Regions from separate parts of the Streptomyces sp. NPDC055099 genome, predicted to be linked through region 1. Evidence: riboswitches for the same ligand, from Rfam matches in the RefSeq annotation. Region 1 holds a riboswitch; the other holds the start of a gene.
The links. A riboswitch is a leader RNA that binds a small molecule or an ion and turns the genes downstream of it on or off. The one in region 1 is predicted to bind glycine.

Region 1 (14,510 bases):
GACGGGGGACCAAGGGTCTCTTTGCGGTGGCATCGGGTGTGACGCTGCTGTTGGTCACGGCGTGCGGCGGGGGCGGCGGCTCGGACGCGGGCGGCGACGGCAAGGGCAAGGCGGCCGACAAGAACGCGCCGTCGACGGCGGTGGTGACCATAGCCCCGAAGGACGGCGCCGACTCGGTGGCCACCAGCGGCGCGCTGAAGATAGCCGCCGACAAGGGCAAGCTCTCGCAGGTCAAGGTCGAGGACAGCAAGGGCAATCCGGTCCCGGGCAAGATCGCCTCGGACGGCGCCACATGGACGCCGGCGCACCACCTGGCCGCCTCCACGAAGTACAAGGTCCACGCGATAGCCAAGGACTCCGAGGGACGTGAATCGGCCAAGGACACGTCGTTCACGACGCTGACGCCGAAGAACACCTTCATAGGCCAGTTCACGCCGGAGGACGGCTCGAAGGTCGGCGTGGGAATGCCGTTCTCGGTCCACTTCAACCGCGGCATCACCGAGCCCGAGGCCGTCGAGAAGGCCATCCAGATCAAGACCGAGCCGGCCGTGGACGTCGAGCCCCACTGGTTCGGCAACGACCGCATCGACTTCCGCCCCGAGAAGTACTGGAAGGCGGGGACGAAGGTCACCGTCAACCTCAACCTCGACGGTGTCGAGGGCCGGCCCGGGGTCTACGGCGAGCAGGCCAAGACCCTGAAGTTCACCATCGGCCGCAGCCAGGTCTCCACCGTCGACGCCAAGACGCACCAGATGAAGGTCGTCCGGGACGGCAAGCAGATCAAGAAGATCCCGATCACCGCGGGCGCCCCCGGCACGACGACGTACAACGGCCAGATGGTCATCAGCGAGAAGCTCGCGGTCACCCGCATGAACGGCGAGACCGTCGGCTTCGGCGGCGAGTACGACATCAAGGACGTCCCGCACGCGATGCGCCTGTCCACGTCGGGCACGTTCATCCACGGCAACTACTGGTCGGGCGGCGCCTTCGGCAACACCAACGCCAGCCACGGCTGCATCGGCCTGAGCGACGTGCGCGGCGGCTACAGCAAGAAGACGCCCGCGGGCTGGTTCTTCGCCAACTCCCTCATCGGTGACGTCGTGGTCGTGAAGAACTCCGCGGACAAGACGATCCAGCCCGAGAACGGCTACAACGGCTGGAACATGTCCTGGGAGAAGTGGAAGGCCTGACCGGTCGCCACTCCCGTGCGGGGCACGGCTAACGTGCCCCGCATGACATCTGTGCATCTCGAAGTCGCCGAAGGCGTCGGCACGATCCGCCTCGACCGCCCCCCGATGAACGCGCTCGACATCGCCCTCCAGGACCGGCTCAAGGAGCTGGCCGAGGAGGCGACCCGGCGCGACGACGTACGCGCCGTGATCATCTACGGCGGCGAGAAGGTGTTCGCGGCGGGCGCGGACATCAAGGAGATGCAGGCCATGGACCACACGGCGATGGTCGTGCGGTCCAGGGCCCTGCAGGACTCCTTCACCGCGGTCGCCCGCATCCCCAAGCCCGTCGTCGCCGCCGTCACCGGCTACGCGCTCGGCGGCGGCTGCGAGCTGGCCCTCTGCGCCGACTTCCGTATCGCCGCCGACAACGCCAAACTCGGCCAGCCCGAGATCCTGCTCGGCCTGATCCCCGGCGCGGGCGGTACCCAGCGGCTGTCCCGTCTGGTCGGCCCGTCCAAGGCCAAGGACCTCATCTTCACCGGCCGCATGGTCAAGGCCGACGAGGCGCTCACCATCGGTCTGGTGGACCGGGTCGTGCCCGCCGCCGAGGTGTACGAGCAGGCGCACCAGTGGGCCGCGCGGCTCGCACAGGGGCCCGCGCTCGCGCTGCGCGCCGCCAAGGAGGCCGTGGACGCGGGCCTCGAGACGGACATCGACACCGGGCTCGCGATCGAGCGCACCTGGTTCGCCGGTCTCTTCGCCACCGAGGACCGTGAGCGTGGCATGCGCAGCTTCGTCGAAGAGGGTCCCGGCAAGGCGAAGTTCCTCTGAATTTCCGCCTGGGAGCGATCAGTTGAGGCCGCGTCAGCCAAAGAGTCCCCCGAAGGAGCGGTTTATGCGCGACTTAAGGGAACCTTAAGTCCGGGCGCTCCGAGGCCGTAAGTGATCACCCGTAAGCGGGCAGTCATCGCAGGTCAGTGTGGGTGCGACAGGGTCCCCGCTGCCACTGGCATATGCCTACCCGGCCCCCCGGAACGGATGGTTCCGGGGGGCTTATTCCGTCGGAACGGCCCCGGAACGCGCCGTGTGCGGCCATGATGGGGGCATGGCGGGGCTGGAGGGTATCGAACAGCCGCGGCGACACGGGAGTGCGACCGCGGCGCGCTGGTCGCCGGCGGTCGAGGACGAACACGCGCTCAAAGCGCTCGAGTTGTTCGGCAATCCGACGGACGCGGAGGTTCCGCTGCCGTCGCGCCCGGAGTCCGCCGCCATCGCGCGCAGGCTCGCCCAGGTCGTGGTGCTCCGGCACTGGGGGCTCTCCCCGAAGCTGACCGAGGACGCGGTGCTCCTCACCTCCGAGCTCGTCGGCAACGCCGTGCGGCACACCGGCGCCCGTGTCTTCGGGCTGCGGATGATGCGGCGGCGCGGCTGGATCAGGGTCGAGGTGCGCGACCCCTCGCGCGGACTGCCCTGCCTGATGCCCGTCCAGGAGATGGACCTCAGTGGCCGCGGCCTCTTCCTGGTCGACAAGCTCTCCGACCGCTGGGGCGTGGATCTGCTGCCGCGCGGCAAGACGACCTGGTTCGAGATGCGGGTCGCCGACCGCTGACTGCCGACGGCTGACCGCTTGACCGCCGGCCGCTGGACGCTGGCCGCGGATACGCGAAAGCCCCCGGTCGCCGGTTGTGGCGCTGCGGGGGCCTGCGCGGGGCGCCGCGGACAAAGGGGTGTGGTCCACGGACGCCGTTGACGACCTGAGCCCGGGTCAATGGGGGTCGTGCCTCCGACTATGGCAGACGGGGGCCAGCGATCCAAAAGTCCCATTCCGGGCATAGGGCAACAATCCACGACAGTTCAAAGGTGAATCCTTGGTGAGATGGGACACCTGCCTGGTAAACGCTGGTTAAGTTCGAGCTGTGACAGGTGTTCCGCAAGTGTTCCGCAAGGTGCATCGAGGTGGACTCCCGCCTCCCGGTCCCGACCCGCGGCTCTCGCGTGCGCGCAATAAGCGCCTTCTGCCCTCTTTGCCCATTAAATGGTCGGGTGACCGAGACCGACCGCCGTGGAGCCCTGCGTACGGGCGCGTGCGCGAGCGCGAGCGCGGGATCGGGCGCCGGCCCGAGGCCGACGCCGACGCCCCCGAGGAGATCTCCGGCTGCGCCGAGCGTCCGCGCCGCCTCACCGGCTCGACCGGACCGCCGCGACCCGCGCGCGGTGACGACCACGGAGTTGCTGACCTGATGACCCTGCACCTGAACCTCACCCGGCGCACCGGAGCGGTCGTCGCCGCCGGTGCCGTCGTCGCCGCCGCGCTCGCCGGATGCGGCGGCGAGCCCCGCGAGGACGAAGCCCTCGGTACCAAGGGCATCCAGAAACCCACGAAGCCCAAGGCCGAGGACGGTCTGCCGGGGATGCCGCCCGTCCTCGACCCCAAGGACGTCTACGCGGCCGACCGCCCGGGCAAGCTCTCCCCGGTGGTCAAGGACTTCCCCTCCCGGATCTACGTCCCCAACACCAACTCCAACACCGTCTCGGTCATCGACCCCGAGTCGTACGAGGTCATCGACACGATCGACGTCGGGGTCCAGCCGCAGCACGTCGTCCCCTCCTGGGACATGAAGACGCTCTGGGTCAACAACAACCGCGGTCACACGCTCACGCCCATCGATCCCAAGACCGGCAAGGCGGGCAAGCCGGTCGACGTGCACGACCCGTACAACCTCTACTTCACGCCCAACGGCAAGTACGCCATCGTGATGGCCTCCATGGACCGCGAGCTCGTCTTCCGCGACCCGCACACCATGAAGAAGGTCAAGACCGAACCGGTCAGCTGCTACGGCGTCAATCACGCCGACTTCTCCGCCGACGGCCGCTACTTCATCGTCTCCTGCGAGTTCTCGGGTGAACTCCTGAAGGTCGACACGGAGAAAATGAAGGTGGTCGCCCAGCAGAAGCTGCCCTTCAAGGGTGCGATGCCGCAGGACGTGAAGATCTCGCCCGACGGCAAGACCTTCTACGTCGCCGACATGATGGCGGACGGCATGTGGGTCCTGAGCGGCGACAAGTTCGACAAGCCGAAGCTCCTGCCGACCGGCAAGGGCACCCACGGCCTGTACGTCAGCCGGGACTCACGCGAGATGTACGTGTCCAACCGCGGCGAGGGCACCGTCTCCGTCTTCGACTTCCCCAAGAACAAGCTCACCAAGAAGTGGAAGCTCCCCCAGGGCGGCAGCCCCGACATGGGCGGGGTGTCGGCGGACGGCAACACCCTCTGGCTGTCGGGCCGTTACGACTCCGAGGTCTACGCCATCGACACCCGCACAGGAGTCCAGACCGCCCGCATCCCGGTGGGTGGCGGCCCACACGGCCTCGCGGTCTACCCGCAGCCGGGCCGCTACTCGCTCGGACACACGGGGATCTTCCGCTGAGCAATACGCCTGAGTACTACAACGGTTGACCACCACGGCCACCGGGCACCACAAGGGTAGATCCAGCCGACCTCCCCTCTGCCTTCCAGGAGGCTGCCCGTGCTCAAAGGCATCGACGTCAGCTCGTACCAGTCCACCTTCGACACGGACGGCATCTCCTTCGTCATCATAAAAGCGACGGAGGGCCGCTCGTACGTCAACCCAAGGCTGACGGCACAGACGAAGCGGGCACGGGACGGCGGCTGCGTGGTCGGCTTCTACCACTTCCTGTGGCCGGGGAACATCAAGGCACAGGCGGAGTACTTCGTCAGCAAGTCCCCTGAGAAGTCAGGGGACTTGCTAGCGGTGGACTGGGAGTGGACGGGCGAACACACCCGAGCGAGCAACGCGGAGAAGGACCGGTTCATCCGTGAGGTGAAGAGGCTGCGGCCTTCGCACAGGTGCCTGCTCTACTGCAACAGAAATTTCTGGACCACCTACGACAGCACATCATTCGCCGGCGACGGCCTCTGGATCGCCGACTACGTCACGGCGGGCAAGCCCCGCATCCAGGCGAAGTGGCGCATCCACCAGTACACGTCGACGCCGTTGGACAAGAATGTGGCGGACTTCGCCAGCAAGCAGGCAATGCGGGACTGGGCCACGGTCGACTGACCGTTCGTCTAAGGCTCTTCCGCCGCGAGCGGTTCTTCCCGGAACCGCTTCGCGGGTGGCTGGTTGATGTAATCGTTCAGCAGGCCGAATGTGCGCAGGTGGTCCGGCAGGGCCTCGTACCAGGCGAGCCCGTAGGCATTGCAGTTCGAGCAGACGAGGCCACGGACACACATGCCGCAGCTCCTGCCCACCTTGCAACAGGAGTGGTCGTGATCGACATGCGGGGTCCGCATCCCTGCCTCAGTGATTCCACATATCGCGCAACGCTCGCCCTGGAACCGCCAGAGCTGGTCGAGGAATTCCTTGGTCACGTTGTAGTGACTGAGCCGGACGCGCTCGGAATTGCATGGCTTGCAGTAGGGCCGTAGGGCGCCTGCGCGGTTCACCGCTGAATACGCCGATGTCGGCTTGTTCTCGCCGCATCCGAGGCACTCGACGAACCCGCTCTCGACCATCGCCTGGTAGGTCGCGTTGTCCCTCTTCCTCCGTAGAGGAGCTAACGGGCGCCCTGCGGACTGCTGTTGGTAGTGGCCATTGCACAGGCCCTTGGCCAAGGCGGCCCTCTGGCAGTTGTCGAACCGGCAGTTCCGGTGAATGCCGTCAGTCGTAGTGGTGTGTTGAATACGCGAGAGCGCCTTGCCTCTATGGGTCTGTGTGTAGTGGGTCCGACACATCCCTTTCGTGAAGGCATGCCTGTCGGAGGTCCGGTCGCACGCCCACCCGTCTCCCTTGGCCGAACAGATACGCATGGATCGATCAACGAACCGGGTGGAAGCGGGTCACCTCGGTGCCGTGGAGGGACGCCGAGGTGACACGGCAGTTCGATTAGGCGCGCCACTCCGCCGTGCGTTCCGGGGATGCCTCGGACAGGGCCTTGGTGACTGCTTCCGTGTCCTTGGCCAGGCCGTAGACCGGGGTGCCCGGCTGTTGGCGCCAGGAGTTGTCCTGGCCGCCGTTGTCGACGGTGTCGAAGCCGATCTCGTCGATGAGGTCGCGTACGACCTTCTTCGCGGCCTCGTCGTCGCCGGAGACCGGGAGGGCGACGCGGCCGGGGGTGCCCTTGGGCTGGGGCTTGTCGAGGATGTCCTGGGCGTATGTGCCGTTGAATGCCTTGATGACCGGGTGGCCGATCTGGCGCTCGGTCCAGCGGCTCTCGGTCAGGCCCTCCTCGATCTCGGCGATCTTCCCGTCACGCTGCTGGGGGTAGTAGTTGCCGGTGTCGATGACGGCGGCGTTCTCGGCTGCGCCGTCGAGGAAGCCGGACGGCAGGTTCGGGACGGCCTTCAGCGGGATCGTCACGACGACGACCTGGGCGCCGCGCGCGGCTTCCTCGACCGGTACGGCCGTGGCGCCGGTCTCCTCGACGAGGTCGGTGAGGGTGTGCGGGCCACGGGAGTTCGCGACGGACACGTCGTGGCCGAGGGCCGTGAGGCGACGGGTGAGGTTGCCGCCGATGTTGCCCGCGCCGATGATGCCGATCTTCATGACTGACCCCTCCGGGGGTGGTTCGCCGGTGTCGTGAGGTAACTCGTAACTCGTAACGGAGCCAACCTCCGGAATGGGTGGAGTATTCCGGGCCGGTGTTTCCGGTCGGCTGGATCGGCCTCCCTCAGAGTTTCACCACGAGCTTGCCGATGTGCGTATTGGACTCCATCAGGCGGTGCGCGTCCGCGTAGAAGTGGATCTTCAGGGCCGGCAGCCAAAGGAGCTCCGCGGGGCGCGGGTCGAGCCAGCCGTAGGCGACGACGGTGCCGCCCTCCGGGGTGAGCGCCTGCGCCAGGGGGCGGAAGCCGGGGCCGTGCTGCGGGAGGGCCGCGCGCTCGCCTCCGGCGCCGTGGACGACGTACTGACGAGCGACCGGATCAGCAAATGCTTCGACCACCCGGTGCGGCTTGAGCGCACGGAAGGGCGGTGGAGCGTGCGGGCGGCGCGGCGCGCCCGCTGAACACGCGGGAGGGGCCCGGCGCTCTCGCGTACCGGGCCCCTCCTGCGTACGGCCACTACTTCTTGTTCAGGCTCGCCCAGAACTCGTCGAAGGAGAGGCGCTTGTCCTTGTCGGTGTCCTTGGTGCCGATCACGGCCTCGGCCACCGTCTCGGTGACGTAGAAGTCCCCCATCTTGGCCATGGCCGACTTCCACTCCGCCGCTGTGATGAAGCCGTCGCCGTCCGCGTCGAACTGGTCGAACGTCTTACGCGCTTCCTCGATGTCCGCCACCGGATCCACCCCTTCTTCGTGCATTACTGACGAGGGTCAGGGTATCGGCCGTCCGAGCCCGCGATCACAAGGAGTACGCCCATGGCCAGCACCCCTGCGACGCTCGGCACCATCCTCGACGCGGCGGCCCACGGTCGGTTCCCGCCGCCCGACGGCACGACCACCGTCGTCCCGCAGCCCTGCCACCGCGACGCGGGGGTGCTCGCCTTCACCGCGCACTCGGTGGTCTTCACGGACGAGGACCCGCGGTGGGTGCACGCCACCCTCGCCGCGCTCGACTGCGATCCGCTGGCCGCCACGATGAACCCGCTGTTCCTTGCCGCCTTCCTGGAGCGGACGGGCCGCGCGACGGACACCACCGACCTCCTGACCGTGGCCGACACCCTGCCGGGCGCCCCCGAACCGGCCCTGGACCTCCGCGAGATCGACGACCCCGACCACCCCCGGGTGGCCCGTGCCCGCAAGCGCCGCGACGACGTGCGGGTGTGGGCCTCCGCCGGGGGCGGGGTGCTGGTCCTCGGCCGGGGACTCGCCGGGCGCTGGGAGGCGGCGATCGAGGTCGACGAGGACGTACGCCACCGGGGCCTGGGCCGAGCGCTCGCCCTCGCCGCCCGGCACCTGGCGCCCGGCGCGTCCCACGTATGGGCGCAGCAGTCCCCGGGCAACGCGCGCAGCGTGCGGGTCTTCCAGGCGGCGGGGTACCGGCCGGTGGGCGCGGAGGCGCTGTTCGTGGCGCGCTGAGGGCCTCAGTGGCGGACCCCAGCGGCGGGAATCAGCACTCGATGATGTTCACCGCGAGCCCGCCCCGCGCCGTCTCCTTGTACTTGACGCTCATGTCGGCGCCCGTGTCCTTCATGGTCTTGATGACCTTGTCGAGGGACACCTTGTGGCTGCCGTCGCCGCGCATCGCCATCTTCGCCGCGGTCACGGCCTTGACCGCCGCCATGCCGTTGCGCTCGATGCACGGGATCTGGACGAGGCCGCCGACCGGGTCGCAGGTCAGGCCGAGGTTGTGCTCCATGCCGATCTCGGCGGCGTTCTCGACCTGCTCGGGGCTGCCGCCGAGAACCTCGGCGAGGGCGCCCGCGGCCATCGAGCAGGCGGAGCCGACCTCGCCCTGGCAGCCGACCTCGGCGCCGGAGATCGAGGCGTTCTCCTTGAAGAGCATGCCGATCGCGCCCGCCGCGAGGAGGAAGCGGACCACGCCGTCCTCGTCGGCTCCGGGGATGAAGTTCATGTAGTAGTGCAGGACCGCCGGGATGATGCCCGCCGCGCCGTTCGTCGGGGCGGTCACGACGCGGCCGCCCGCCGCGTTCTCCTCGTTCACGGCCATCGCGTAGAGGGTGATCCACTCCATGGCGCGGGCCTGCGGGTCGCCCTCGGCCCGGAGCTGGCGCGCCGAGTTGGCCGCGCGGCGGCGGACCTTGAGGCCGCCCGGCAGGATGCCCTCGCGGGACATGCCGCGGGACACGCAGGACTGCATGACGCCCCAGATGTCCAGGAGGCCCGAGCGGATCTCCTCCTCCGTGCGCCAGGCCTTCTCGTTCTCCAGCATCAGCGCGGAGATGGACAGGCCGGTCTCCTTGGCGAGGCGCAGCAGCTCGTCGCCCGTGCGGAAGGGGTGCTTGAGGACCGTGTCGTCCGGCACGATCGGGTTCTCGCCGGCCACCGCGTCCTCGTCGACCACGAAGCCGCCGCCCACGGAGTAGTACGTCTTCTCCAGGACGAGGCCGCCCTCATGGTCGTACGCGAAGATCGTCATGCCGTTGGCGTGGTACGGCAGGGCCTTGCGGCGGTGCAGGACCAGGTCCTCGTCGAAGTCGAAGTCGATCTCGTGCATGCCGAGGATGTTGATGCGGCCGCTCGACTTGATCTGCTCGACGCGGTCGTCCGCCGACTCCACGTCCACCGAGCGCGGCGACTCGCCCTCCAGGCCGAGCAGCACCGCCTTCGGGGTGCCGTGGCCGTGGCCCGTCGCGCCGAGCGAGCCGTAGAGCTCGGCCCGTATGGCGGTGGTGTGGGCCATCAGGCCCTCGTTCTTGAGGCGGCTCGCGAAGATGCGGGCGGCGCGCATGGGACCGACCGTGTGGGAGCTGGACGGGCCGATGCCGATCGAGAACAGGTCGAAGACCGAGAGGGCCACGAGAAACTCCAAGAGTGGTTGGTAGACGCCGTTGTCTGCCAGAGCATTCAGCGGCGCGACAGCGCCTCGGTTGAGGGTGGTGGCGGGCGACGGGTGGGCGGTGCAGAAAGCAGGGCGTGAGCCGGGGCATGGGCCGGGGCATGGGCCGGGGCACCGCACTCACTGTCCTCACTGTCCAGTGTGCGCGGTGCCCCGAAGGTCCGTACGAAAGAAAGCGTACGAAAATGCTACAGGTTGGGGTACAGCGGGTGCTTTTCCGCCAAGGCGGTGACGCGGGCCTTCAGGGATTCCGCGTCGAAGCCCGGCTTCAGCGCCTCGGCGATGATGTCGGCGACCTCACGGAAGTCGTCCTCCTGGAAGCCGCGGGTCGCGAGCGCGGGCGTACCGATCCGCAGGCCCGAGGTGACCATCGGGGGGCGCGGGTCGTTCGGGATCGCGTTGCGGTTGACCGTGATGCCGACCTCGTGGAGGCGGTCCTCGGCCTGCTGGCCGTCCAGCTCGGAGTTGCGCAGGTCCACCAGGACCAGGTGCACGTCCGTGCCGCCGGACAGGACGTCGACGCCGACGGCCTTCGCGTCGTCCTGCACCAGGCGCTCGGCCAGGATGCGGGCGCCGTCCAGGGTGCGCTGCTGGCGCTCCTTGAACTCCTCGGAGGCCGCGACCTTGAAGGAGACGGCCTTGGCCGCGATCACGTGCTCCAGCGGGCCGCCCTGGAAGCCGGGGAAGACCGCCGAGTTCAGCTTCTTCGCGAACGCCTTGTCGCGGGCCAGGATGACGCCGCCGCGCGGGCCGCCGAGCGTCTTGTGCGTGGTGGAGGTCACCACGTCCGCGTACGGCACCGGGTTCGGGTGCAGACCGGCGGCGACGAGACCGGCGAAGTGCGCCATGTCGACCCACAGCTTCGCGCCGACCTCGTCGGCGATCCGGCGGAACTCCGCGAAGTCCAGCTGACGCGGGTAGGCGGACCAGCCCGCGATGATCACCTTGGGGCTGTTCTCCTTGGCCAGGCGCTCGACCTCGGCCATGTCGACCAGACCGGCCTCGTCCACGTGGTACGCGACCACGTTGAACTGCTTGCCGGAGAAGTTCAGGCGCATGCCGTGGGTGAGGTGGCCGCCGTGCGCCAGGTCGAGGCCGAGGATCGTGTCGCCGGGCTGGGCGATCGCGAAGAGGGCGGCCTGGTTGGCGGAGGCGCCGGAGTGCGGCTGGACGTTGGCGTACTCGGCGCCGAACAGGTCCTTGATCCGGTCGATCGCGATCTGCTCGGTGACGTCGACGTGCTCACAGCCGCCGTAGTACCGGCGGCCGGGGTAGCCCTCGGCGTACTTGTTGGTGAGGACCGTGCCCTGGGCCTCCATGACGGCGACGGGAGCGAAGTTCTCCGAGGCGATCATTTCCAGGGTGGACTGCTGACGGTGGAGCTCGGCGTCGACGGCGGCGGCGACGTCCGGGTCCAGCTCGTGGAGAGGGGTGTTGAGAAGCGACATCAGGTGGTCCCTAAGGGTCTTCGGGGGGCTTCAGCTGCCGGAGAACTCGGTGTACTCGTCCGCGGAGAGCAGGTCCTTCGGCTCCTCCGAGACGCGCACCTTGAAGAGCCAACCACCCTCGAACGGGGCGGAGTTGACGAGCGACGGGTCTTCCACGACGTCCTGGTTCGACTCGACGACCTCGCCGGTGACCGGCGAGTAGAGGTCGCTGACGGACTTGGTCGACTCGAGCTCGCCGCACGTCTCGCCCGCGGTCACCGCGGCACCGGCCTCGGGCAGGTCGGCGTAGACGACGTCACCGAGCGCGTTGGCCGCGTGCTCCGTGATGCCGACGGTCGCCACACCGTCCTCGACGGCCGAGAGCCACTCGTGCTCCTTGCTGTAACGCAGCTGCTGGGGGTTGCTCATGACCTGAATTCTCCTGTACGCGGGGGAGTGCTGATGGACGAGGCTGTTGTGCGGGGTGTCACTTCTGGCGCTTGTAGAACGGCAGCGCCACGACCTCGTACGGCTCGTGCGTGCCCCGGATGTCCACGCCGACACCCTCACTGCCGGGGGTGGCGTGCGCCGCGTCGACATACGCGATGGCGATCGGCTTGCCCAGCGTGGGGGACGGTGCACCCGAGGTGACCTCGCCGATGACCTTGCCGTCGGCGACCACGGAGAAGCCCGCGCGCGGGACGCGGCGGCCTGAAGCGATCAGACCGACCAGCTTGCGCGGGGGAGCGGCCTCGGCGCGCTCCGCGGCGGCCGCGAGCGCCGCGCGCCCCACGAAGGTGTCGGACTGCGAGGTCTTCTCGAACTTGACGACCCGGCCGAGGCCCGCGTCGAAGGGCGTCAGCTCCGCGGTCAGCTCGTGCCCGTACAGCGGCATGCCCGCCTCAAGACGCAGCGTGTCGCGGCAGGAGAGACCGGCGGGGACCAGGCCCGCGGGCTCGCCGGCCTCCATGAGCGCGTTCCACAGCTTCTCGGCGTCGCCGGGCGCGACGAACAGCTCGAAGCCGTCCTCGCCCGTGTAGCCCGTGCGGGCGATCAGCGCGGGCACGCCCGCGACCGTGCCGGGCAGGCCCGCGTAGTACTTGAGGCCGTCCAGGTCGGCATCCGTGAGTGACTTCAGGATGCCGGGGGACTCGGGACCCTGGACGGCGAGCAGGGCGTACGCGTCACGGTCGTCGCGGACCTCGGCGTCGAAGCCCTCGGCGCGGGCGGTCAGCGCGTCGAGCACGACCTGGGCGTTCGAGGCGTTGGCGACCACCATGTACTCGGGGGTCTCGGGCTTGCCGAGCCGGTAGACGATCAGGTCGTCCAGGATGCCGCCGTCCTCGGCACAGATCATCGTGTAGCGGGCGCGGCCGACACCGATGGAGCCGATGTTGCCGACGAGCGCGAAGTTCAGGAGGTCCACGGCCTCGGGCCCCCGGACCGTGATCTCGCCCATGTGGGAGAGGTCGAAGAGACCGGCCTTGGTGCGCACGGCGTTGTGCTCGTCGCGCTCGCTCGCGTACCGCAGCGGCATGTCCCAGCCCGCGAAGTCGGTCATGGTCGCGCCGAGCGCACGATGCACGGCATCGAGTGCGGTCAGACGGGGGGCAGTACTCATTCGTGGAACTCCCAGGGGCATGACGGGCGAGGTCGATCCTCCCCATCTGTCATCGGAACCTGAGAGGTTCACCACGACCCGTACGTATGAGGGTCATGACTTGCACCTTGGGTGGAGCCGCGCAGGCGGCCCGCTTTTCAGATGTGCCTCGCCCGCGCGGTACGGGGCCTGAGAGATTCAAGGGAGGGACTTGCTCCTTCGGCGCCCCGGTGCGTCGTGCGACGGTCACCGGGAACTCTCCCGCGCGGATTCAAACGGCCTGTATGGAGTTTGCGCGCACATCATTGCACGCGCCTGCGTCACAAGGCAGTGCCAGTCCAGTAATGCTGTTGTGCCGCATTACCTTCTCTTTACACTTGCCGGGGAAGCTGCGGGAAGCAGGTACGTGACCGCTAAGGGGAGGCCGATCACGGTGCGCAGGACGAGTGTCTACGCGACCAACACAGGGGTGGCCCTGCCCAAACAGGCCGCCGCCCCCACCAGGGAGAGCTGCGGCCCCCTGCCGGCGGCCGTCGTCCGCGACCTGCGGCAGCGGACCGGCCACAGCCCGTACCGGCTCACGTTCGGCGAGGGCGATCTGATCGTCGTCTCCGGGCTGCCGGGCAGCGGCAAGTCCACGCTGATGCGCAGAGCCGTCGCCGGCCCCCGCATCGACTCGCAGGACACCCGCGACCGCTGGGCCCGGCGCATGCCGAGCCTCCTGCCGTACGCGGTGTACCGCCCGCTGGTCCGCATCGCGCACTACGCGGGCCTGCGCAAGGCCCTGCGCTCCGGCGAGGGCGTCGTGGTGCACGACTGCGGCACCCAGGCCTGGGTGCGCCGCTGGCTGGCCCGCGAGGCCGCGCGGCGCGGCACCACCCTGCACCTGCTGCTGCTCGACGTGCCGCCGGACACCGCCATAGAGGGGCAGCTCGCGCGCGGGCGCGGCGTGTCGCGGTACGCCTTCGCGCGCCACCGCAGGACGGTCGGCCGGCTCGTCGGCGCCGCCGAGCGCGGCGACCTGCCGCGCGGCTGCGGCTCGGCGGTGCTTCTGGACCGGACGGCGGCCGGGGTGCTGCGGGGGATCGGCTTCGGGGACTGAGCCGCCCGCCGCGTTAGGGTCGTGCCGCAGGCAGAGCGGGACCGATCAGGGGTTAGAAGAGATGGACATTCCGGCGCAGGCGCACGCCCATCCCTACGGAGGATGGCCGGGCAACGAACTCGAAGAGGTGCTCGCGGCATCCCTGGGCACCCCCGGAGCGCCCCGGGCGTCCGCGGGGGCCCGCATCGTCGAGGTGCTCGGCCGCAGCCACGTCTGGGTCCCGCTGCCGAACGGCGGGGGCCCGGACAGCGGCACCCTCGACCTGCCCACGCTGGAGATCGACGGCCAGGCCTATGTCCCCGTCTTCAGCTCCGAGCAGCAGTTCCACCAGGCCACCGGCGGGCGCATGGGCTGCACCGTGGCGCCCGCCGTGGAGTTCGCGCGCGGCCTGCCCCCGCAGCTGGGCATCGCGGTCAACCCGGACGGCACGGTCGGTGTGCCGCTGCCGCCGCCCGCCGTCGCCGAACTCTGCCGCGCCGGGCGCACCCCGCTGGACGGCCCCGCGACCGGCGGCCGCGTACGCCTCTTCGAACCGGACTGGCAGGAGGACCCGGTCGACTTCCTGTCCGCCGCCGCCCGCGAGTTCGAGGCCACCGGCGTCGTCCTGAGCGCCCGCCGCTGCCTGGCCAGCGTCGAGGGCGGTGACCCCGCACTGTTCGTCGGCGTCGAACTGACCTCCTGGGAGGGCAACGAGCGCGAGCTCCCGATGGAAGCCCTGGGCCGCGCACT
Region 2 (14,510 bases), on a different contig from region 1:
GTCCCAAGAGTGACCACTGGGCGCTGTTGGTGCTGATGCTGAGCGGCATCAGCGACTATCTCGACGGCAAGCTGGCCCGCCGCTGGAACCAGATCAGCAACCTCGGGCGGCTGCTCGATCCGGCCGCTGACCGGCTCTACATCCTGTCGACGTTGGTCGGGCTCACATGGCGGGAGATTCTTCCGCTCTGGCTGACCGCGGCGCTGCTGCTGCGTGAGCTGATGCTGCTGGTGATGGTCTGGATCCTCAGGCGTCACGGCTATCCGCCGCCCCAGGTGAACTTCCTGGGCAAGGCTGCCACCTTCAACCTGATGTACGCCTTTCCACTACTGCTCCTCAGTGATGGAAGTGGCTGGATCAACACTCTCGCTGCTATTTTCGGATGGGCGTTCGCAGGATGGGGTACAAGTCTGTACTGGTGGGCAGGGATCCTCTACGTGGTCCAGGTCCGCCGCCTTGTCCGTGCAGACACCACGGCCGATTGAGCTCGCTGATTTAGTAGCTGTAGAGGCTTGCAGTCCCGTGAGCGACATTCACGGGTCTATTTCGGCTGGCTAAGTCGGCTAGATCGTCGTCTATTGAGGAGGACGCTTCCGACATGAAGGCCGTCGTAATGGCCGGAGGCGAAGGCACGCGCCTTCGCCCTATGACCTCGAGCATGCCCAAGCCGCTCCTGCCTGTGGCCAACAGGCCCATCATGGAGCATGTGCTGCGGCTGCTCAAGAGGCATGGGCTCACCGAGACCGTAGTGACAGTCCAGTTCCTGGCCTCCCTGGTCAAGAATTACTTCGGCGATGGTGAAGAGCTCGGGATGGAGCTCACCTATGCCAATGAGGAGAAGCCACTCGGCACTGCCGGGAGTGTGAAGAACGCCGAGGAAGCACTGAAGGACGATGCCTTCCTCGTGATCTCCGGGGACGCACTGACTGATTTCGACCTCACCGAGTTGATCAACTTCCACAAGGAGAAGGGCGCGCTTGTCACCGTCTGTCTGACGCGCGTCCCCAACCCGCTGGAATTCGGCATCACCATCGTGGACGAAGAAGGAAAGGTCGAGCGCTTCCTGGAGAAGCCGACCTGGGGGCAGGTCTTCTCCGACACGGTGAACACGGGCATCTACGTCATGGAGCCCGAGGTCTTCGACTACGTCGACGCCGATGTGTCGGTGGACTGGTCCGGTGACGTCTTCCCGCAGCTGATGAAGGAAGGCAAGCCCATCTATGGGTACATCGCCGAGGGCTACTGGGAGGACGTCGGCACGCACGAGAGCTATGTGAAGGCTCAGGCCGACGTACTGGAACGCAAGGTCGACGTCGAACTCGACGGTTTCGAGATCTCGCCCGGTGTGTGGGTTGCCGAAGGCGCCGAGGTCCACCCCGACGCCACCCTGCGCGGTCCGCTCTACATCGGTGACTACGCCAAGGTGGAGGCCGGCGCCGAGATTCGCGAGCACACGGTGCTGGGATCGAACGTCGTGGTGAAGGCCGGCGCCTTCCTGCACAAGGCCGTCGTGCACGACAACGTCTACATCGGCCAGCACAGCAACCTGCGGGGCTGTGTCGTCGGGCGGAACACCGACATCATGCGGGCCTCCCGCATCGAGGACGGCGCCGTCATCGGCGACGAGTGCCTCGTCGGTGAGGAATCGATTATCCAGGGCAATGTCCGGGTGTACCCGTTCAAGACGATCGAGGCCGGCGCGTTCGTCAACACCTCCGTCATCTGGGAGTCCCGGGGCCAGGCGCATCTCTTCGGGGCGCGCGGTGTCTCCGGCATCCTGAATGTGGAGATCACCCCGGAGCTCGCGGTGCGGCTCGCGGGGGCGTACGCCACGACCCTCAAGAAGGGCTCGACCGTCACCACGGCCCGTGACCATTCACGAGGCGCGCGGGCGCTGAAGCGAGCGGTGATCTCTGCCCTGCAGGCCAGTGCCATCGACGTACGCGACCTGGAGAACGTACCGCTGCCCGTGGCGCGGCAGCAGACGGCGCGGGGCAGTGCCGGCGGGATCATGATCCGGACGACGCCCGGGGTTCCGGACTCCGTCGACATCATGTTCTTCGACGGGCGAGGAGCCGACCTTTCGCAGGGGAGCCAGCGGAAGCTGGACCGGGTGTACGCGCGCCAGGAGTACCGGCGGGCCTTCCCCGGGGAGATCGGGGATCTGCACTTCCCGTCCAGTGTCTTCGACTCCTATACGGGTTCGTTGCTGCGCAATGTCGACACCACGGGTGTGGCCGAGTCGAATCTGAAGGTCGTCGTCGACGCCTCAAACGGAAGTGCGGGCCTTGTGCTGCCGAGCCTTCTGGGGCGGCTCGGCGTCGACGCCCTGACCATCAACCCGGGGCTCGACGAGTCGCGTCCGACCGAGACCCATGAGGCCCGCAGGTCGGGCCTGGTGCGACTGGGCGAGATCGTGGCGTCGTCGCGTGCCGACTTCGGTGTGCGCTTCGACCCGGTCGGTGAGCGGCTCTCGCTCGTCGACGAGAAGGGGCGGATCATCGAGGACGACCGGGCGCTTCTCGTGATGCTCGACCTGGTCGCCGCGGAGCGCCGCAGCGGTCGGGTCGCGCTGCCGGTCACGACGACGCGCATCGGCGAGCAGGTGGCCGCGTACCACGGGACGCAGGTGGACTGGACGACCACGTCGCCCGACGATCTGACGCGCGTGGGTCGTGACGAGTCGACCATCTTCGGTGGCGACGGCCGGGCCGGGTTCATCATTCCCGAGTTCAGCAGCGTCTTCGACGGTACGGCCGCTTTCGTGCGGCTCATCGGCCTGGTGGCGCGTACGCAGCTCACGCTGAGCCAGATCGACGCGCGTATCCCGCGCGCCCATGTGCTGCGGCGTGATCTCGCGACGCCGTGGGCGGTCAAGGGACTCGTGATGCGGACCGTGGTGGAGGCCGCGGGGGAGCGTTCGGTGGACACCACCGACGGCGTGCGGGTCGTGGAGTCCGACGGACGGTGGGTGCTGGTGCTGCCCGACCCGGCGGAGGCCGTCACCCATCTGTGGGCCGAGGGGCCCGACGACGCGTCGGCCCAGGCGTTGCTCGACGAGTGGTCCGCCGTGGTGGACAGCGCCGGTCGCTGACCGAAGGCTCCGGCCGGACGGCACCCTTGCGGGGTGCCGTCCGGCCGACCGGTGGGGCCATTCGGAGGTAGCGCCCGCGACGTGCGACGATGTGCGGCATGCCGCAGCAGCCCCCCGTTCGGAGCACCCCCTCGCGCCCCCGGCGTCCGGACGCCTCCATGTCGCTGCTGAACACGGTCATGGACCACAGTCTGGACGAGGGGTACGCCGAGGCGGCTGCCCGCAAGAAGGCCGCCGGTGCCGGTGGCGTGCCACGTCCCTTGCGGGCGAAACTCGGTCTGGCCCTCGGTCTTGTGCTCGCGGCCCTGGTGGTGACGGTGGGTGCCGCGCAGGCGCGGATAGCGGCTCCGGTCGTCGCCAAGGAGCGCGCGGAGCTCATCGACCGGATCGAGTCGGCGACCTCGGACGCCGACGAGCTCGAAGGGGACGTCGAGACGCTCCGCGACGACGTGGGCGAGCGGCAGCGTGAGGCGCTGAAGAAACACGGGGGCAGCCAGGGCGAGTTGGTGTCCCTGCTCTCCGGTGCCACCAAGGTCCATGGGACCGGTGTGAAGCTTGTGGTGGACGACGCCAAGGAAGCCGACCAGGGCGGGGGCGGGCCGCGCGAGAGCGCGGGGTTCTCCGACACCGGTCGGGTCCGCGACCGTGACATGCAACGGGTCGTCAACGGCCTGTGGCAGTCCGGCGCGGAGGCGATCGCCATCAACGACCAGCGGCTGACGGCGCTGTCGGCGATCAGGGCCGCGGGGGACGCGATACTGGTCGACAACAAGCCGCTGGTGCCGCCGTATACGGTTCTTGCCGTAGGCGACGGGCAGCGTCTGAGCACGAGATTCCAGAACAGTCGCGACGGTCAGTATCTGCATGCTCTGCAGGAGAACTTCGGCGTCCGGACCAGCATTTCCGTCCACGATGACGTCCGACTGCCGGCAGCACCGAGTGTGACCGTACGTACAGCAGAGCCGAAGGCAGGAAAGGGCACATCGTGATCGCCGTACTGGGCCTCGTCGTGGGAGTCGTGGCCGGATTGTTGGTCCGGCCCGAGGTTCCGGCCGTGGTCGAGCCGTACCTTCCGATCGCCGTGGTGGCGGCACTCGACGCGGTGTTCGGAGGCCTGCGGGCGATGCTCGACGGCATCTTCGACGACAAGGTCTTCGTGGTGTCGTTCCTCTCGAACGTGGTCGTGGCGGCCCTGATCGTGTTCCTCGGCGACAAGTTGGGCGTGGGCGCCCAGCTCTCCACCGGTGTCGTGGTGGTGCTCGGCATCCGGATCTTCTCCAACGCCGCCGCCATCCGCCGACACGTCTTCAGGGCGTGACGCGGATGGGTACGGAGGAGACGCCCGGGGGCGACAACCGGAGCAGGGAGCTGCCCGCCGAGGTGCGCAGCGTGCCCGCGGAGCCCGGGGACGGCGCGGCGCCCGAGCGGGACGAGCCGCAGGACGCGCGACGTGACGAGCCGCAGGACGGGAAGGCGCCGCTCAGCGGCCGGCAGCGGCTGGCCCAGGGGCTGTGGCCGCCTCGCGTCACGCGCCCGCAACTCATCGTGGCCCTGCTGCTGTTCGTGCTGGGGCTCGGTCTCGCCATCCAGGTGCGCTCCAACAACGACAGCAGTGCGCTGCGCGGGGCACGTCAGGAAGATCTCGTACGCATCCTCGATGAACTCGATGACCGTACACAGCGTCTGGAAGGTGAGAAGCAGCGTCTCGAGGACCAGCGCACCGGGCTGGAGAACAGCTCGGACCAGGCCGAGGAGGCCCGCAAGCAGACTGTCGAGAAGGAGCGTCAACTCGGCATTCTGGCGGGCACCGTGGCGGCGCAGGGTCCTGGAATCACGCTGACCATCGATGACAAGAAGGGGTCGGTCAAGGCGGACATGCTGCTTGACGCCATCCAGGAGTTGCGTGCCGCGGGGGCCGAGGCCATCCAGATCAATGATGTACGCGTAGTGGCCAGCACCTATCTTTCGGATACGGACAGTGGTGGTGTCCGGGTGGACGGCCGCAAGGTCGGCAAGCCCTACCGGTTCAAGGTGATCGGCAAGCCGCAGGACCTCGAGCCGGCGCTGAACATCCCAGGTGGAGTGGTGCAGACTCTGGAGAAGGAGCAGGCCACCGCCACCGTGACGCGAGCGGAGAAGATCGTGGTGGACGCCTTGCGAGCGGCGAAGCGGCCTGACTACGCTCGGTCGTCGTCCCAGTGAGGCGGGGGCGCATGGGGGCCGCCGGTCAAGGGCATGAGGTTGCGGGGGGTCGGCGCACTGTAAGCGTGGTGCGTGGTGGAAACTGTTTGGTGGATACGGACGTTGTGAGGATGTCTGTGCTGCCGATGTACGCCGGTGTGTGCAATCAGGGTTCGTCCTGCCCCACGGGCGGGTCTGTTTCGGTCAAGGGGAATCGCCCGTGAAGTTGTTTGCGAAGTTGTTCGGCAAGAGCGCACGTGAGGACAGTGGCAATCCCGCCACGGCCCGGCACCGTGCCCCGCGCCATGGAGATGCCGAGGAGCAGGGCGCCGAGCGCCCGATGTTCCGTGACCAGGTCGGTGGGCCAGGCGGTGACATTTCGGGCGCGCAGGGCGCGTCGTCTGTTGACCCTGCCGGTCCGGGCCGCATAGGTTTCGGAGAACCGTCAACCTCAAGTACGGGTGGAGGGTTTACCCCCGATCCGTACGCATCGAATGCCCCCGCGGGGCAGCCGCGGCAGGAGGATCCGTCCATGGCCCTGGTGTGTACGAGGTGCGGGAACCGCAACGCCGAGGCGAGCCGGTTCTGCTCCAACTGCGGCGCGCCGCTGCGGGCCGGGGCGGCGCCGGAGCGTCCGTCCGAGACGACCTCGACGATCTCCATCTCTGGCCTGGAGGCCTACGACGCGGAGGTGACGGGGCAGACCGCCTCGCCCGCCCTCTCGCCGGAGGCCCAGGCCGCCGTAGACGCACTGCCGCTCGGTTCCGCGCTCCTGGTGGTGCGCCGTGGGCCGAACTCGGGCAGCCGCTTCCTTCTGGACGGCGAGCTGACCACGGCGGGGCGCCACCCGCAGAGCGACATCTTCCTGGACGACGTGACCGTCTCGCGCCGTCACGTGGAGTTCCGTCGTCTCGGGGACGGTTCCTTCACCGTCGCCGACGTGGGCAGCCTCAACGGCACGTACGTCAACCGGGAGCGCATCGACTCGGTCGCGCTGTCGAACGGCGACGAGGTGCAGATCGGCAAGTACCGGCTGGTCTTCTACGCGAGCCAGCGGGGCATCGGCATCTGATCCTCCCCCGGACGTCGTCCGGGGGGACCCCCAGGAAGGTCCATGCTTCAAACACCGAGGGGCGGTGCCGGGAACGGCACCGCCGCCGAGGACCATCGGAAGATGAGCATCGGCGCGGTGCTGAACGCGCTGCGTGACGAGTTTCCCGAGGTCACGATCTCCAAGATCCGGTTCCTGGAGGCGGAGGGGCTCATCGAGCCGGAGCGCACGCCCTCTGGCTACCGCAAATTCAGCCCCCAGGACGTCGAGCGGCTCGGTCACGTCCTGAGGATGCAGAGGGACCACTATCTGCCGCTCAAGGTGATCCGGGAGCACCTTGACGCCCTGGAGCGCGGAGAGCGGGTCTCTGTGCCCTCTCTGGGGCAGCCGCGCGAGCCCGGTGACGCCTGGGGCGTGAGTGACGCCGTGGAGCCCACTGCCGCCCGTGTGGGCCGTGCGGAGCTCCTGGCAGCCGCCGAGATCGACGCGGAGCAGCTCGCCGACTGGGAGACGTACGGGCTCATCGTGCCCTTGCCGGACGGTGGTTACGACGCGGAGGCCGTGACGGTCGCCGCGCTCGTCGTCGAACTTGGGCGATTCGGTATCGAACCCAGGCATCTGCGCGCCGTGAAAACGGCGGCCGAACGCGAGGCCGGTCTGGTCGACCAGGTCGTCGCGCCGCTGCGCCGGCACCGCAATCCGCAGACCAGGGCCCATGCGGAAGCCCGTACGAAGGAACTCGCCGGGCTGACCGGAAAGCTGCATTCTGCACTGGTACAGACGGCGCTCGGGGTCCGGTTGCCCTGACTCAGGGGGTGCCCGACTACCCAAACCGGCCGGGCACGTCCTAGGGTTGCTGTGTGAACGAGCTCGACGTCGTAGGTGTCCGGGTGGAAATGCCCTCCAACCAACCGATCGTGCTCCTGCGTGAAGTGGGAGGCGATCGATACCTCCCCATCTGGATCGGACCAGGGGAGGCGACCGCGATCGCCTTCGCACAGCAGGGGATGGCGCCCGCACGGCCGCTGACCCACGACCTGTTCAAGGACGTGCTGGAGGCGGTGGGTCAGGAGCTCACCGAGGTGCGCATCACGGACCTCCGGGAAGGTGTCTTCTACGCGGAGCTGGTCTTCGCCAGTGGAGTCGAGGTGAGCGCCCGGCCGTCCGACGCCATAGCGCTCGCGCTCCGTACGGGAACGCCGATCTACGGCAGCGACGGAGTCCTCGACGACGCGGGCATCGCCATTCCGGACGAGCAGGAGGACGAGGTGGAGAAGTTCCGCGAGTTCCTCGACCAGATCTCTCCCGAGGACTTCGGCACCAACAGCCAATAGGCCGTCGCTTCCGAGGGCCCGGCCGGCCATCCGGCTAGCCTTTCCCGGCAGTGCGGGACAGCAAACCACTCTTAGGGTGATTATCACTCGGCGTGCCGAGTGTGGCGATCGTTGACGAGCCCCTGGTGACTGCCTACCGTCGTGAAGGCAGGTCAAGGACGGAGGTCGGCGTGAGAAGCAGCGGCGACGGTGCGGCGATGGGTGGGCCGTATCCGCTTCACACCAGCACTGCCGGTCCCTCTCCGCAGAGGCCGATGGTGGTTCAGGGGAGCGTTCAGGGGAGCGGGGACGCCACGTCCGGACAGTCCGAACAGGAACAGATCGGTTACCGGGGTCCCACCGCGTGTGCGGCCGCCGGGATCACCTACCGACAGCTCGACTACTGGGCCCGTACGGGCCTCGTCGAGCCCAGTGTGCGGTCCGCGGGCGGTTCGGGGACCCAGCGGCTCTACAGCTTCCGGGACGTCGTCGTCCTGAAGATCGTGCGGCGCTTCCTCGACACGGGTGTGTCCCTGCAGAACATCCGGACCACGGTCCAGCATCTGCGTGACCGCGGTTTCAAGGATCTGGAGCGGATGACGCTCATGAGCGACGGCGCGACGGTCTACGAGTGCACGTCGCCCGACGAGGTCCACGACCTGCTCCAGGGCGGCCAGGGCATCTTCGGGATCGCCGTGGGCGTCGTGTGGCGGGACGTGGAGGCGGCGCTCTCGCAGCTGCACGGGGAGCGGATCGACACCGGCGAGACGCTGGTGCGCCAGAACCCCGCCGATGAGCTCGCGAGGCGGCGCAACAGGGCCGTGTGAGGCCGCGTTGTCAGTGGCGTAAGGCAGCATCAGAGATGTGAGAACCGCGCCCACGATCCTGCATCTCGACATGGATGCCTTCTACGCGTCCGCAGAGCAGGCCGCGAAGCCGAGTCTGCGCGGGAAAGCCGTGGTCGTGGGCGGGCTGGGGCCGCGGGGCGTGGTGGCCACGGCCTCGTACGAGGCGCGGAAGTTCGGTGTGCACTCGGCGATGCCGATGGGGCAGGCGCGGCGCCTGGCGCCCAATGCCGCCTATCTGGTGCCCCGCTTCGGGCTCTACCGCGAGATCAGCGACCAGGTGATGACGCTGCTGCGGGAGCTGTCGCCGCTGGTGGAGCCGCTCAGCCTGGATGAGGCCTTCGTCGACCTGGAGGCCGGCGGGGTGGCCGACGACCGGGCGTCCGCGCTGGAGGTGGGCGAGCGGCTGCGCGCGGACATCAAGGCGGTGACGGGGCTCGCGGGGTCGGTCGGGCTCGCCGCGTCCAAGATGCTGGCGAAGATCGCCTCGGAGGAGGCCAAGCCCGACGGGCTGCGGCTGATAGTGCCGGGCACCGAGCGGGACCTGCTCGCCCCGATGCCGGTGCGGACGCTGCCCGGCGTCGGTCCTGCCACCGGGGACCATCTGCGGCGGGGCGGGATCACGACCGTGGGGGAGATCGCGGAGGCGGGCGAGGACGAGCTCGTGCGGCTCCTGGGGAAGTCGCACGGCAGCGCGCTGTACGCGATGGCGCTGGCGCGGGACGAGCGGCCCGTGGTGGCAGAGCGGGAATCCAAGTCGGTCAGTGTCGAGGACACGTACGACGTGGACATCCATGACCGGGTACGGGTCAGGGGCGAGGTCGCGCGGCTCGCCGAGCGCTGTGTGGAGCGGCTGCGGGCGGCCGGGCACTCGGGGCGGACCATCGTCCTGAAGGTGCGGCGGTTCGACTTCTCTACGCTGACGCGCTCCGAGACGCTGCGTGGGCCCACGGACGACCACGGGGTGGTGCGGGAGGCCGCCGCGCGGCTCCTGGAGTCCGTGGACACCACCGGAGGGGTGCGGCTCCTGGGAGTGGGCGTCACGGGGCTCGCGGACTACACGCAGGAGGACCTCTTCGCGCAAGCGCAGGCCCAGGCGGAGGCCGAGGCGCGGGCCGAGGCCACGGAGGCACCGGAGACGCAGCAGGAGACGGAGGAGGAGCGGGGCGGGGAGGCCGTGGCGCAGCCCATGGCCGAGGCGGGGGTGGAGCCGGCCGTTCCGGCCGAGCGGCGGTGGGCCGCGGGGCACGACGTGCGGCATGCCGAGTACGGGTACGGCTGGGTGCAGGGCAGTGGCCTGGGGCGGGTCACGGTGCGCTTCGAGACGCCCGAGTCGACCATGCCGGGGCGGGTGCGGACGTTCCGTACGGATGATCCGGCGCTCGAGCCCGCGGAGCCGTTGCCCCTGGTGGCGGCTCCCGGGGCGGTGGAGCCGCGGTGACGCCGGGGGCGCCTGTCCCGCCGGGGTCACCTGGGCTGCCGCGCGGGTGTCAGGGTTTCTCCTGCCCCGCGATGTTGCCGAAGTCCTTGTCCGGTGGTGGTGTGGACGGCGGAGGCGTGATGTCCAGGCCGTAATGGTGGTAGAGCTGCAGTTCCTGTTCGGGGGAGAGGTGGCGGCCCACGCCGAAATCGGGGGCGTCCTTGATCAGTGAGCGCTCGAAGGGGATGTGCAGGGTGCCGTCGCTCCTGAGCTCGCTCGGTTCCAGGGGGACGAAGGTGTCCCGGCTGAACAGGCCCGTGCGTATGGCGGCCCACTCCGGGGCGCCGGTCGCGTCGTCGAGATAGACCTCGTCGATCGTGCCGATCTTGGCCCCGTTCCGGTCGAACGCCTTCCGGCCGATCAAATTGCGCGGATCGATGTCGGTCTGCACGGGCCCTCCAACTGGTCGAGGCTTGTCGAAGTGGGGCGTAACTCATCCTCGTTCGTTCGCAATCACTACGAAAGAGCACTTCGGGGCAGGTGGCCACTCGAGGGAACGGTCACGGTCCTCGCTGGTAGGCTGGCGCTTGGCTGCTGACCCCGTGCGGGAGAGCTCTCCGGTCGAGACACCGGAGGCGCCGAAGGAGCAACTCCTCCCCGGAATCTCTCAGGCCCCTGTACCGCACGGACGAGGTCACTCTGGAAAGTAGGGCGGGCGTCGGGCGGGCACGTCCGGTCCCCTTCCTCACCGACGGTGAAAGCCGGTACGGCGCCTCTCGCGGGGCACGGACCGGTGAAACTCTCAGGTTGAGATGACAGAGGGGGAGGCCGTCCGGGTACCCGCGCCGTGGTGCCCCTCGCAGGTCGCGTCAGACCAGGAGGCCTCCGCAATGACCGCCACACCTCGTATCCCGCTCTCCCAGCTCGAACAGGGCATTCCCTTCGAGCAGCGGCACATCGGTCCCGATGTGGAAGCACGGGCCAAGATGCTCGCGCAGGTCGGGTACGGCTCGCTCGACGAGCTCACCGCGGCCGCCGTGCCGGATGTGATCAAGAACGCCGAGGCGCTGAACCTGCCCGGGGCGCGCACCGAGGCCGAGGTGCTCGCCGAGCTGCGCTCCCTCGCCGACCGTAACCAGGTCCTCGATTCCATGATCGGGCTCGGTTACTACGGGACCTTCACGCCGCCGGTGATCCTGCGGAACGTGATGGAGAACCCCGCGTGGTACACCGCTTACACGCCGTACCAGCCCGAGATCTCCCAGGGCCGCCTCGAGGCGCTGCTCAACTTCCAGACCGTCGTCGCCGAGCTGACGGGGCTGCCCACCTCCGGCGCCTCGCTGCTCGACGAGGGGACCGCGGCCGCCGAGGCCATGGCGCTGTCGCGGCGCATGGGCAAGGTCAAGGACGGTGTCTTCCTCGTCGACGCCGACGCGTTGCCGCAGACCATCGCCGTGATCCAGACGCGTGCCGAGCCGACCGGTGTCGAGGTCGTCGTCGCCGATCTGAGCGAGGGCATCCCGGCCGAGGTCGCCGAGCGCGGTGTCGTCGGCGTGCTGATCCAGTACCCCGGCGCCTCGGGTGCCGTACGCGACATAAAGCCGCTCATCGAGCAGGCCCACGAGCTCGGCGCCATCGTCTCCGTCGCCGCCGACCTGCTGGCCCTGACGCTGCTGACCTCGCCCGGTGAGCTCGGCGCCGACATCGCCGTCGGCACGACGCAGCGCTTCGGCGTCCCGATGGGCTTCGGCGGCCCGCACGCCGGTTACATGGCGGTGCGCGAGAAGTTCGCGCGCAGCCTGCCGGGGCGGCTCGTCGGCGTCTCCGTGGACGCGGACGGCAACAAGGCCTACCGGCTCGCGCTGCAGACGCGTGAGCAGCACATCCGCCGCGAGAAGGCCACCAGCAACATCTGCACCGCTCAGGTGCTGCTCGCCGTGATGGCCGGAATGTACGCCGTCTATCACGGGCCGGAGGGACTCAAGGCCATCGCGCGGCGTACCCACCGCTACGCGACCGTGCTGGCCGCGGGGCTCACCGCGGGCGGGGTCGAGGTCGTGCACGGCGCGTACTTCGACACGCTGACCGTGCGGGTGCCCGGCAGGGCCGAGGCGCTCGTCGCGGCGGCCCGCGAGGGTGGCGTCAACATCCACCAGGTCGACGCCGACCACGTCTCCCTGGCCTGCGACGAGACCACCACGCGCAAGCAACTGACCGCGATCTGGGGCGCGTTCGGGGTCGAGGCCGACATCGAGGCGCTCGACGCCCGGACCGAGGACTCGCTCCCCGCGGAGCTGCTGCGCGGCGACGAGTACCTCACGCACCCCGTCTTCCACCAGTACCGCTCCGAGACCGCCATGCTGCGTTACCTGCGCAAGCTGGCCGACCGCGACTACGCGCTCGACCGCGGCATGATCCCGCTGGGCTCCTGCACCATGAAGCTCAACGCGACCACCGAGATGGAGCCAGTCACCTGGCCCGAGTTCGGACAGCTGCACCCCTTCGCGCCCGCCCAGCAGGCGCAGGGCTATCTGACGCTCATCCGTGAGCTGGAGGAGCGGCTCGCCGAGGTCACCGGGTACGACAAGGTCTCGCTGCAGCCCAACGCCGGTTCGCAGGGCGAGCTCGCCGGACTGCTCGCCGTGCGCGGCTACCACCGCGCCAACGGCGACGAGCAGCGCACCGTCTGCCTCATCCCGTCGTCCGCGCACGGCACCAACGCCGCGAGCGCCGTGATGGCCGGCATGAAGGTCGTCGTCGTGAAGACCAGCGACGACGGCGAGATCGACGTCGAGGACCTGCGCGCCAAGATCGAGAAGCACCGCGACGAACTGTCCGTGCTCATGATCACCTACCCGTCCACGCACGGTGTCTTCGAGGAGCACGTCGCCGACATCTGCGCCCAGGTGCACGAGGCGGGCGGCCAGGTCTACGTCGACGGGGCGAACCTCAACGCCCTGGTGGGCCTCGCCCAGCCCGGCAAGTTCGGCGGCGACGTCTCGCACCTGAACCTGCACAAGACCTTCTGCATCCCGCACGGCGGCGGTGGCCCCGGCGTCGGCCCGGTCGGTGTGCGCGAGCACCTCGCGCCGTACCTGCCCAACCACCCGCTGCAGCCCGCCGCGGGACCCGAGACCGGCGTCGGTCCGATCTCCGCGGCGCCGTGGGGCTCGGCCGGAATCCTGCCGATCTCCTGGGCGTACGTACGCCTCATGGGCGGTGAGGGGCTCAAGCGCGCCACGCAGGTCGCGGTGCTCTCCGCGAACTACATCGCCAAGCGTCTCGAGCCGCACTACCCGGTGCTCTACACCGGCCCCGGCGGGCTCGTCGCGCACGAGTGCATCATCGATCTGCGCCCGCTGAGCAAGGCGACCGGTGTCAGCGTCGACGACATCGCCAAGCGGCTCATCGACTACGGCTTCCACGCGCCGACCATGTCGTTCCCGGTCGCGGGGACGCTGATGATCGAGCCGACCGAGAGCGAGGACCTGGTCGAGATCGACCGGTTCTGCGAGGCGATGATCAGCATTCGCGCGGAGATCGAGAAGGTCGGCGGCGACTGGCCCGCCGATGACAACCCGCTGCGCAACGCCCCGCACACCGCGGCGGCGCTCGGCGGTGAGTGGGAGCACGCGTACAGCCGCGAGGAGGCCGTGTTCCCGGCCGGCGTGGTGGCCGCCGACAAGTACTGGCCGCCGGTGCGCCGCATCGACCAGGCGTACGGCGACCGGAACCTGGTCTGCTCCTGCCCGCCGCTGGATGCGTACGAGGACTGATATCGGGGCCTCGAACATGCGTGGGGGCCGGTCCGGAGGTTTGTCTCTCCGGGTCGGCCCCTTTGTTGTCCTTTTGCCCGTGCCGTGCTGCCGTCGCTTCAGGCCGCGGTCACCAGCGGTCGATGCGGCGCGATGATCTGGCCGTCCGGCAGCAGCTCACCGGTGTCCTCGAAGAGGAGGACGCCGTTGCACAGCAGGCTCCAGCCCTGCTCCGGGTGGCTCGCCATGAGGAGCGCGGCTTCCCGGTCTGCGGAGTCGGCTGTCGGGCACGGTGGTTGGTGCTGGCACATGGATGGGTTCTTTCGCTGTGATGTGATGGCTGTGACGTCTGCCTTGCGGCTCGATGCGGTGTTCATAACCGCCCCCCGTTGAGTCGGTCCGTTCCCAGTGTTGCCCTACGGGCGTCAATCCGCAGGGATTTGGCGGCAGCGCTCCTTACTGCTTAATGACGTATCACCCGCCCGGACGGTTCAGCCCAACTGCACTGTCTCTTCGGGTGGTTCGGGGTGGTCATACCGGGCTAGTCCGTATGGGCACCCCACGCGCCGAGCCCCGCGGCCTGGGCGGCGGCGGGGCACGGAGACGTACGGCGAGGTCAGGCGGGCGAGCCGAGCAGCGGTGCCGGCGTCATGCGGTGCGTGAGGACCTTCAGGAGCTCCGTGGCGCGGTGCGGGTGGTGCGCCGCGATGCCCGGGGGCGCGGGCGCGAGGGGCACGAGGACGTCCGAGGGCGCGAGAGGACCGTCCGCGCCGTCCGCGGTGCAGTCGCCGTGCAACCAGAGTGTCAGCATGTAAAGCTCGGGTACGGACAACAGTCGTGGTTGGTACGGC

Region 2: it holds a riboswitch for glycine, as region 1 does, so the genes downstream of both, gcvP (aminomethyl-transferring glycine dehydrogenase) here and gcvT (glycine cleavage system aminomethyltransferase GcvT) in region 1, are expected to answer to the same signal.

What each region holds. Positions count from the first base shown of each region.
Region 1 covers NZ_JBSGUA010000015.1:26,270-40,779, forward strand. Annotated here, with positions in the region: gene ACWFRU_RS31015 (L,D-transpeptidase) at 1-1,190, shown strand, start outside; gene ACWFRU_RS31020 (enoyl-CoA hydratase/isomerase family protein) at 1,233-2,003, shown strand; gene ACWFRU_RS31025 (ATP-binding protein) at 2,173-2,781, shown strand; gene ACWFRU_RS31030 (YncE family protein) at 3,413-4,600, shown strand; gene ACWFRU_RS31035 (glycoside hydrolase family 25 protein) at 4,700-5,254, shown strand; gene ACWFRU_RS31040 (endonuclease domain-containing protein) at 5,263-6,003, opposite strand; gene ACWFRU_RS31045 (NADPH-dependent F420 reductase) at 6,080-6,739, opposite strand; gene ACWFRU_RS31050 (hypothetical protein) at 6,864-7,136, opposite strand; gene ACWFRU_RS31055 (EF-hand domain-containing protein) at 7,255-7,470, opposite strand; gene ACWFRU_RS31060 (GNAT family N-acetyltransferase) at 7,552-8,211, shown strand; gene ACWFRU_RS31065 (L-serine ammonia-lyase) at 8,243-9,613, opposite strand; gene glyA (serine hydroxymethyltransferase) at 9,841-11,100, opposite strand; gene gcvH (glycine cleavage system protein GcvH) at 11,131-11,508, opposite strand; gene gcvT (glycine cleavage system aminomethyltransferase GcvT) at 11,567-12,700, opposite strand; glycine riboswitch at 12,737-12,847, opposite strand; glycine riboswitch at 12,848-12,953, opposite strand; gene ACWFRU_RS31085 (AAA family ATPase) at 13,107-13,781, shown strand; gene ACWFRU_RS31090 (enhanced serine sensitivity protein SseB) at 13,843-14,510, shown strand, end outside.
Region 2 covers NZ_JBSGUA010000006.1:380-14,889, forward strand. Annotated here, with positions in the region: gene ACWFRU_RS16825 (CDP-alcohol phosphatidyltransferase family protein) at 1-485, shown strand, start outside; gene ACWFRU_RS16830 (sugar phosphate nucleotidyltransferase) at 599-3,094, shown strand; gene ACWFRU_RS16835 (DUF881 domain-containing protein) at 3,184-4,083, shown strand; gene ACWFRU_RS16840 (small basic family protein) at 4,080-4,412, shown strand; gene ACWFRU_RS16845 (DUF881 domain-containing protein) at 4,418-5,296, shown strand; gene ACWFRU_RS16850 (FHA domain-containing protein) at 5,379-6,347, shown strand; gene ftsR (transcriptional regulator FtsR) at 6,390-7,133, shown strand; gene ACWFRU_RS16860 (bifunctional nuclease family protein) at 7,187-7,660, shown strand; gene ACWFRU_RS16865 (MerR family transcriptional regulator) at 7,831-8,466, shown strand; gene ACWFRU_RS16870 (DNA polymerase IV) at 8,504-9,925, shown strand; gene ACWFRU_RS16875 (PRC-barrel domain-containing protein) at 9,975-10,355, opposite strand; glycine riboswitch at 10,500-10,597, shown strand; gene gcvP (aminomethyl-transferring glycine dehydrogenase) at 10,795-13,680, shown strand; gene ACWFRU_RS16885 (DUF5999 family protein) at 13,779-13,970, opposite strand; gene ACWFRU_RS16890 (hypothetical protein) at 14,276-14,510, opposite strand, start outside.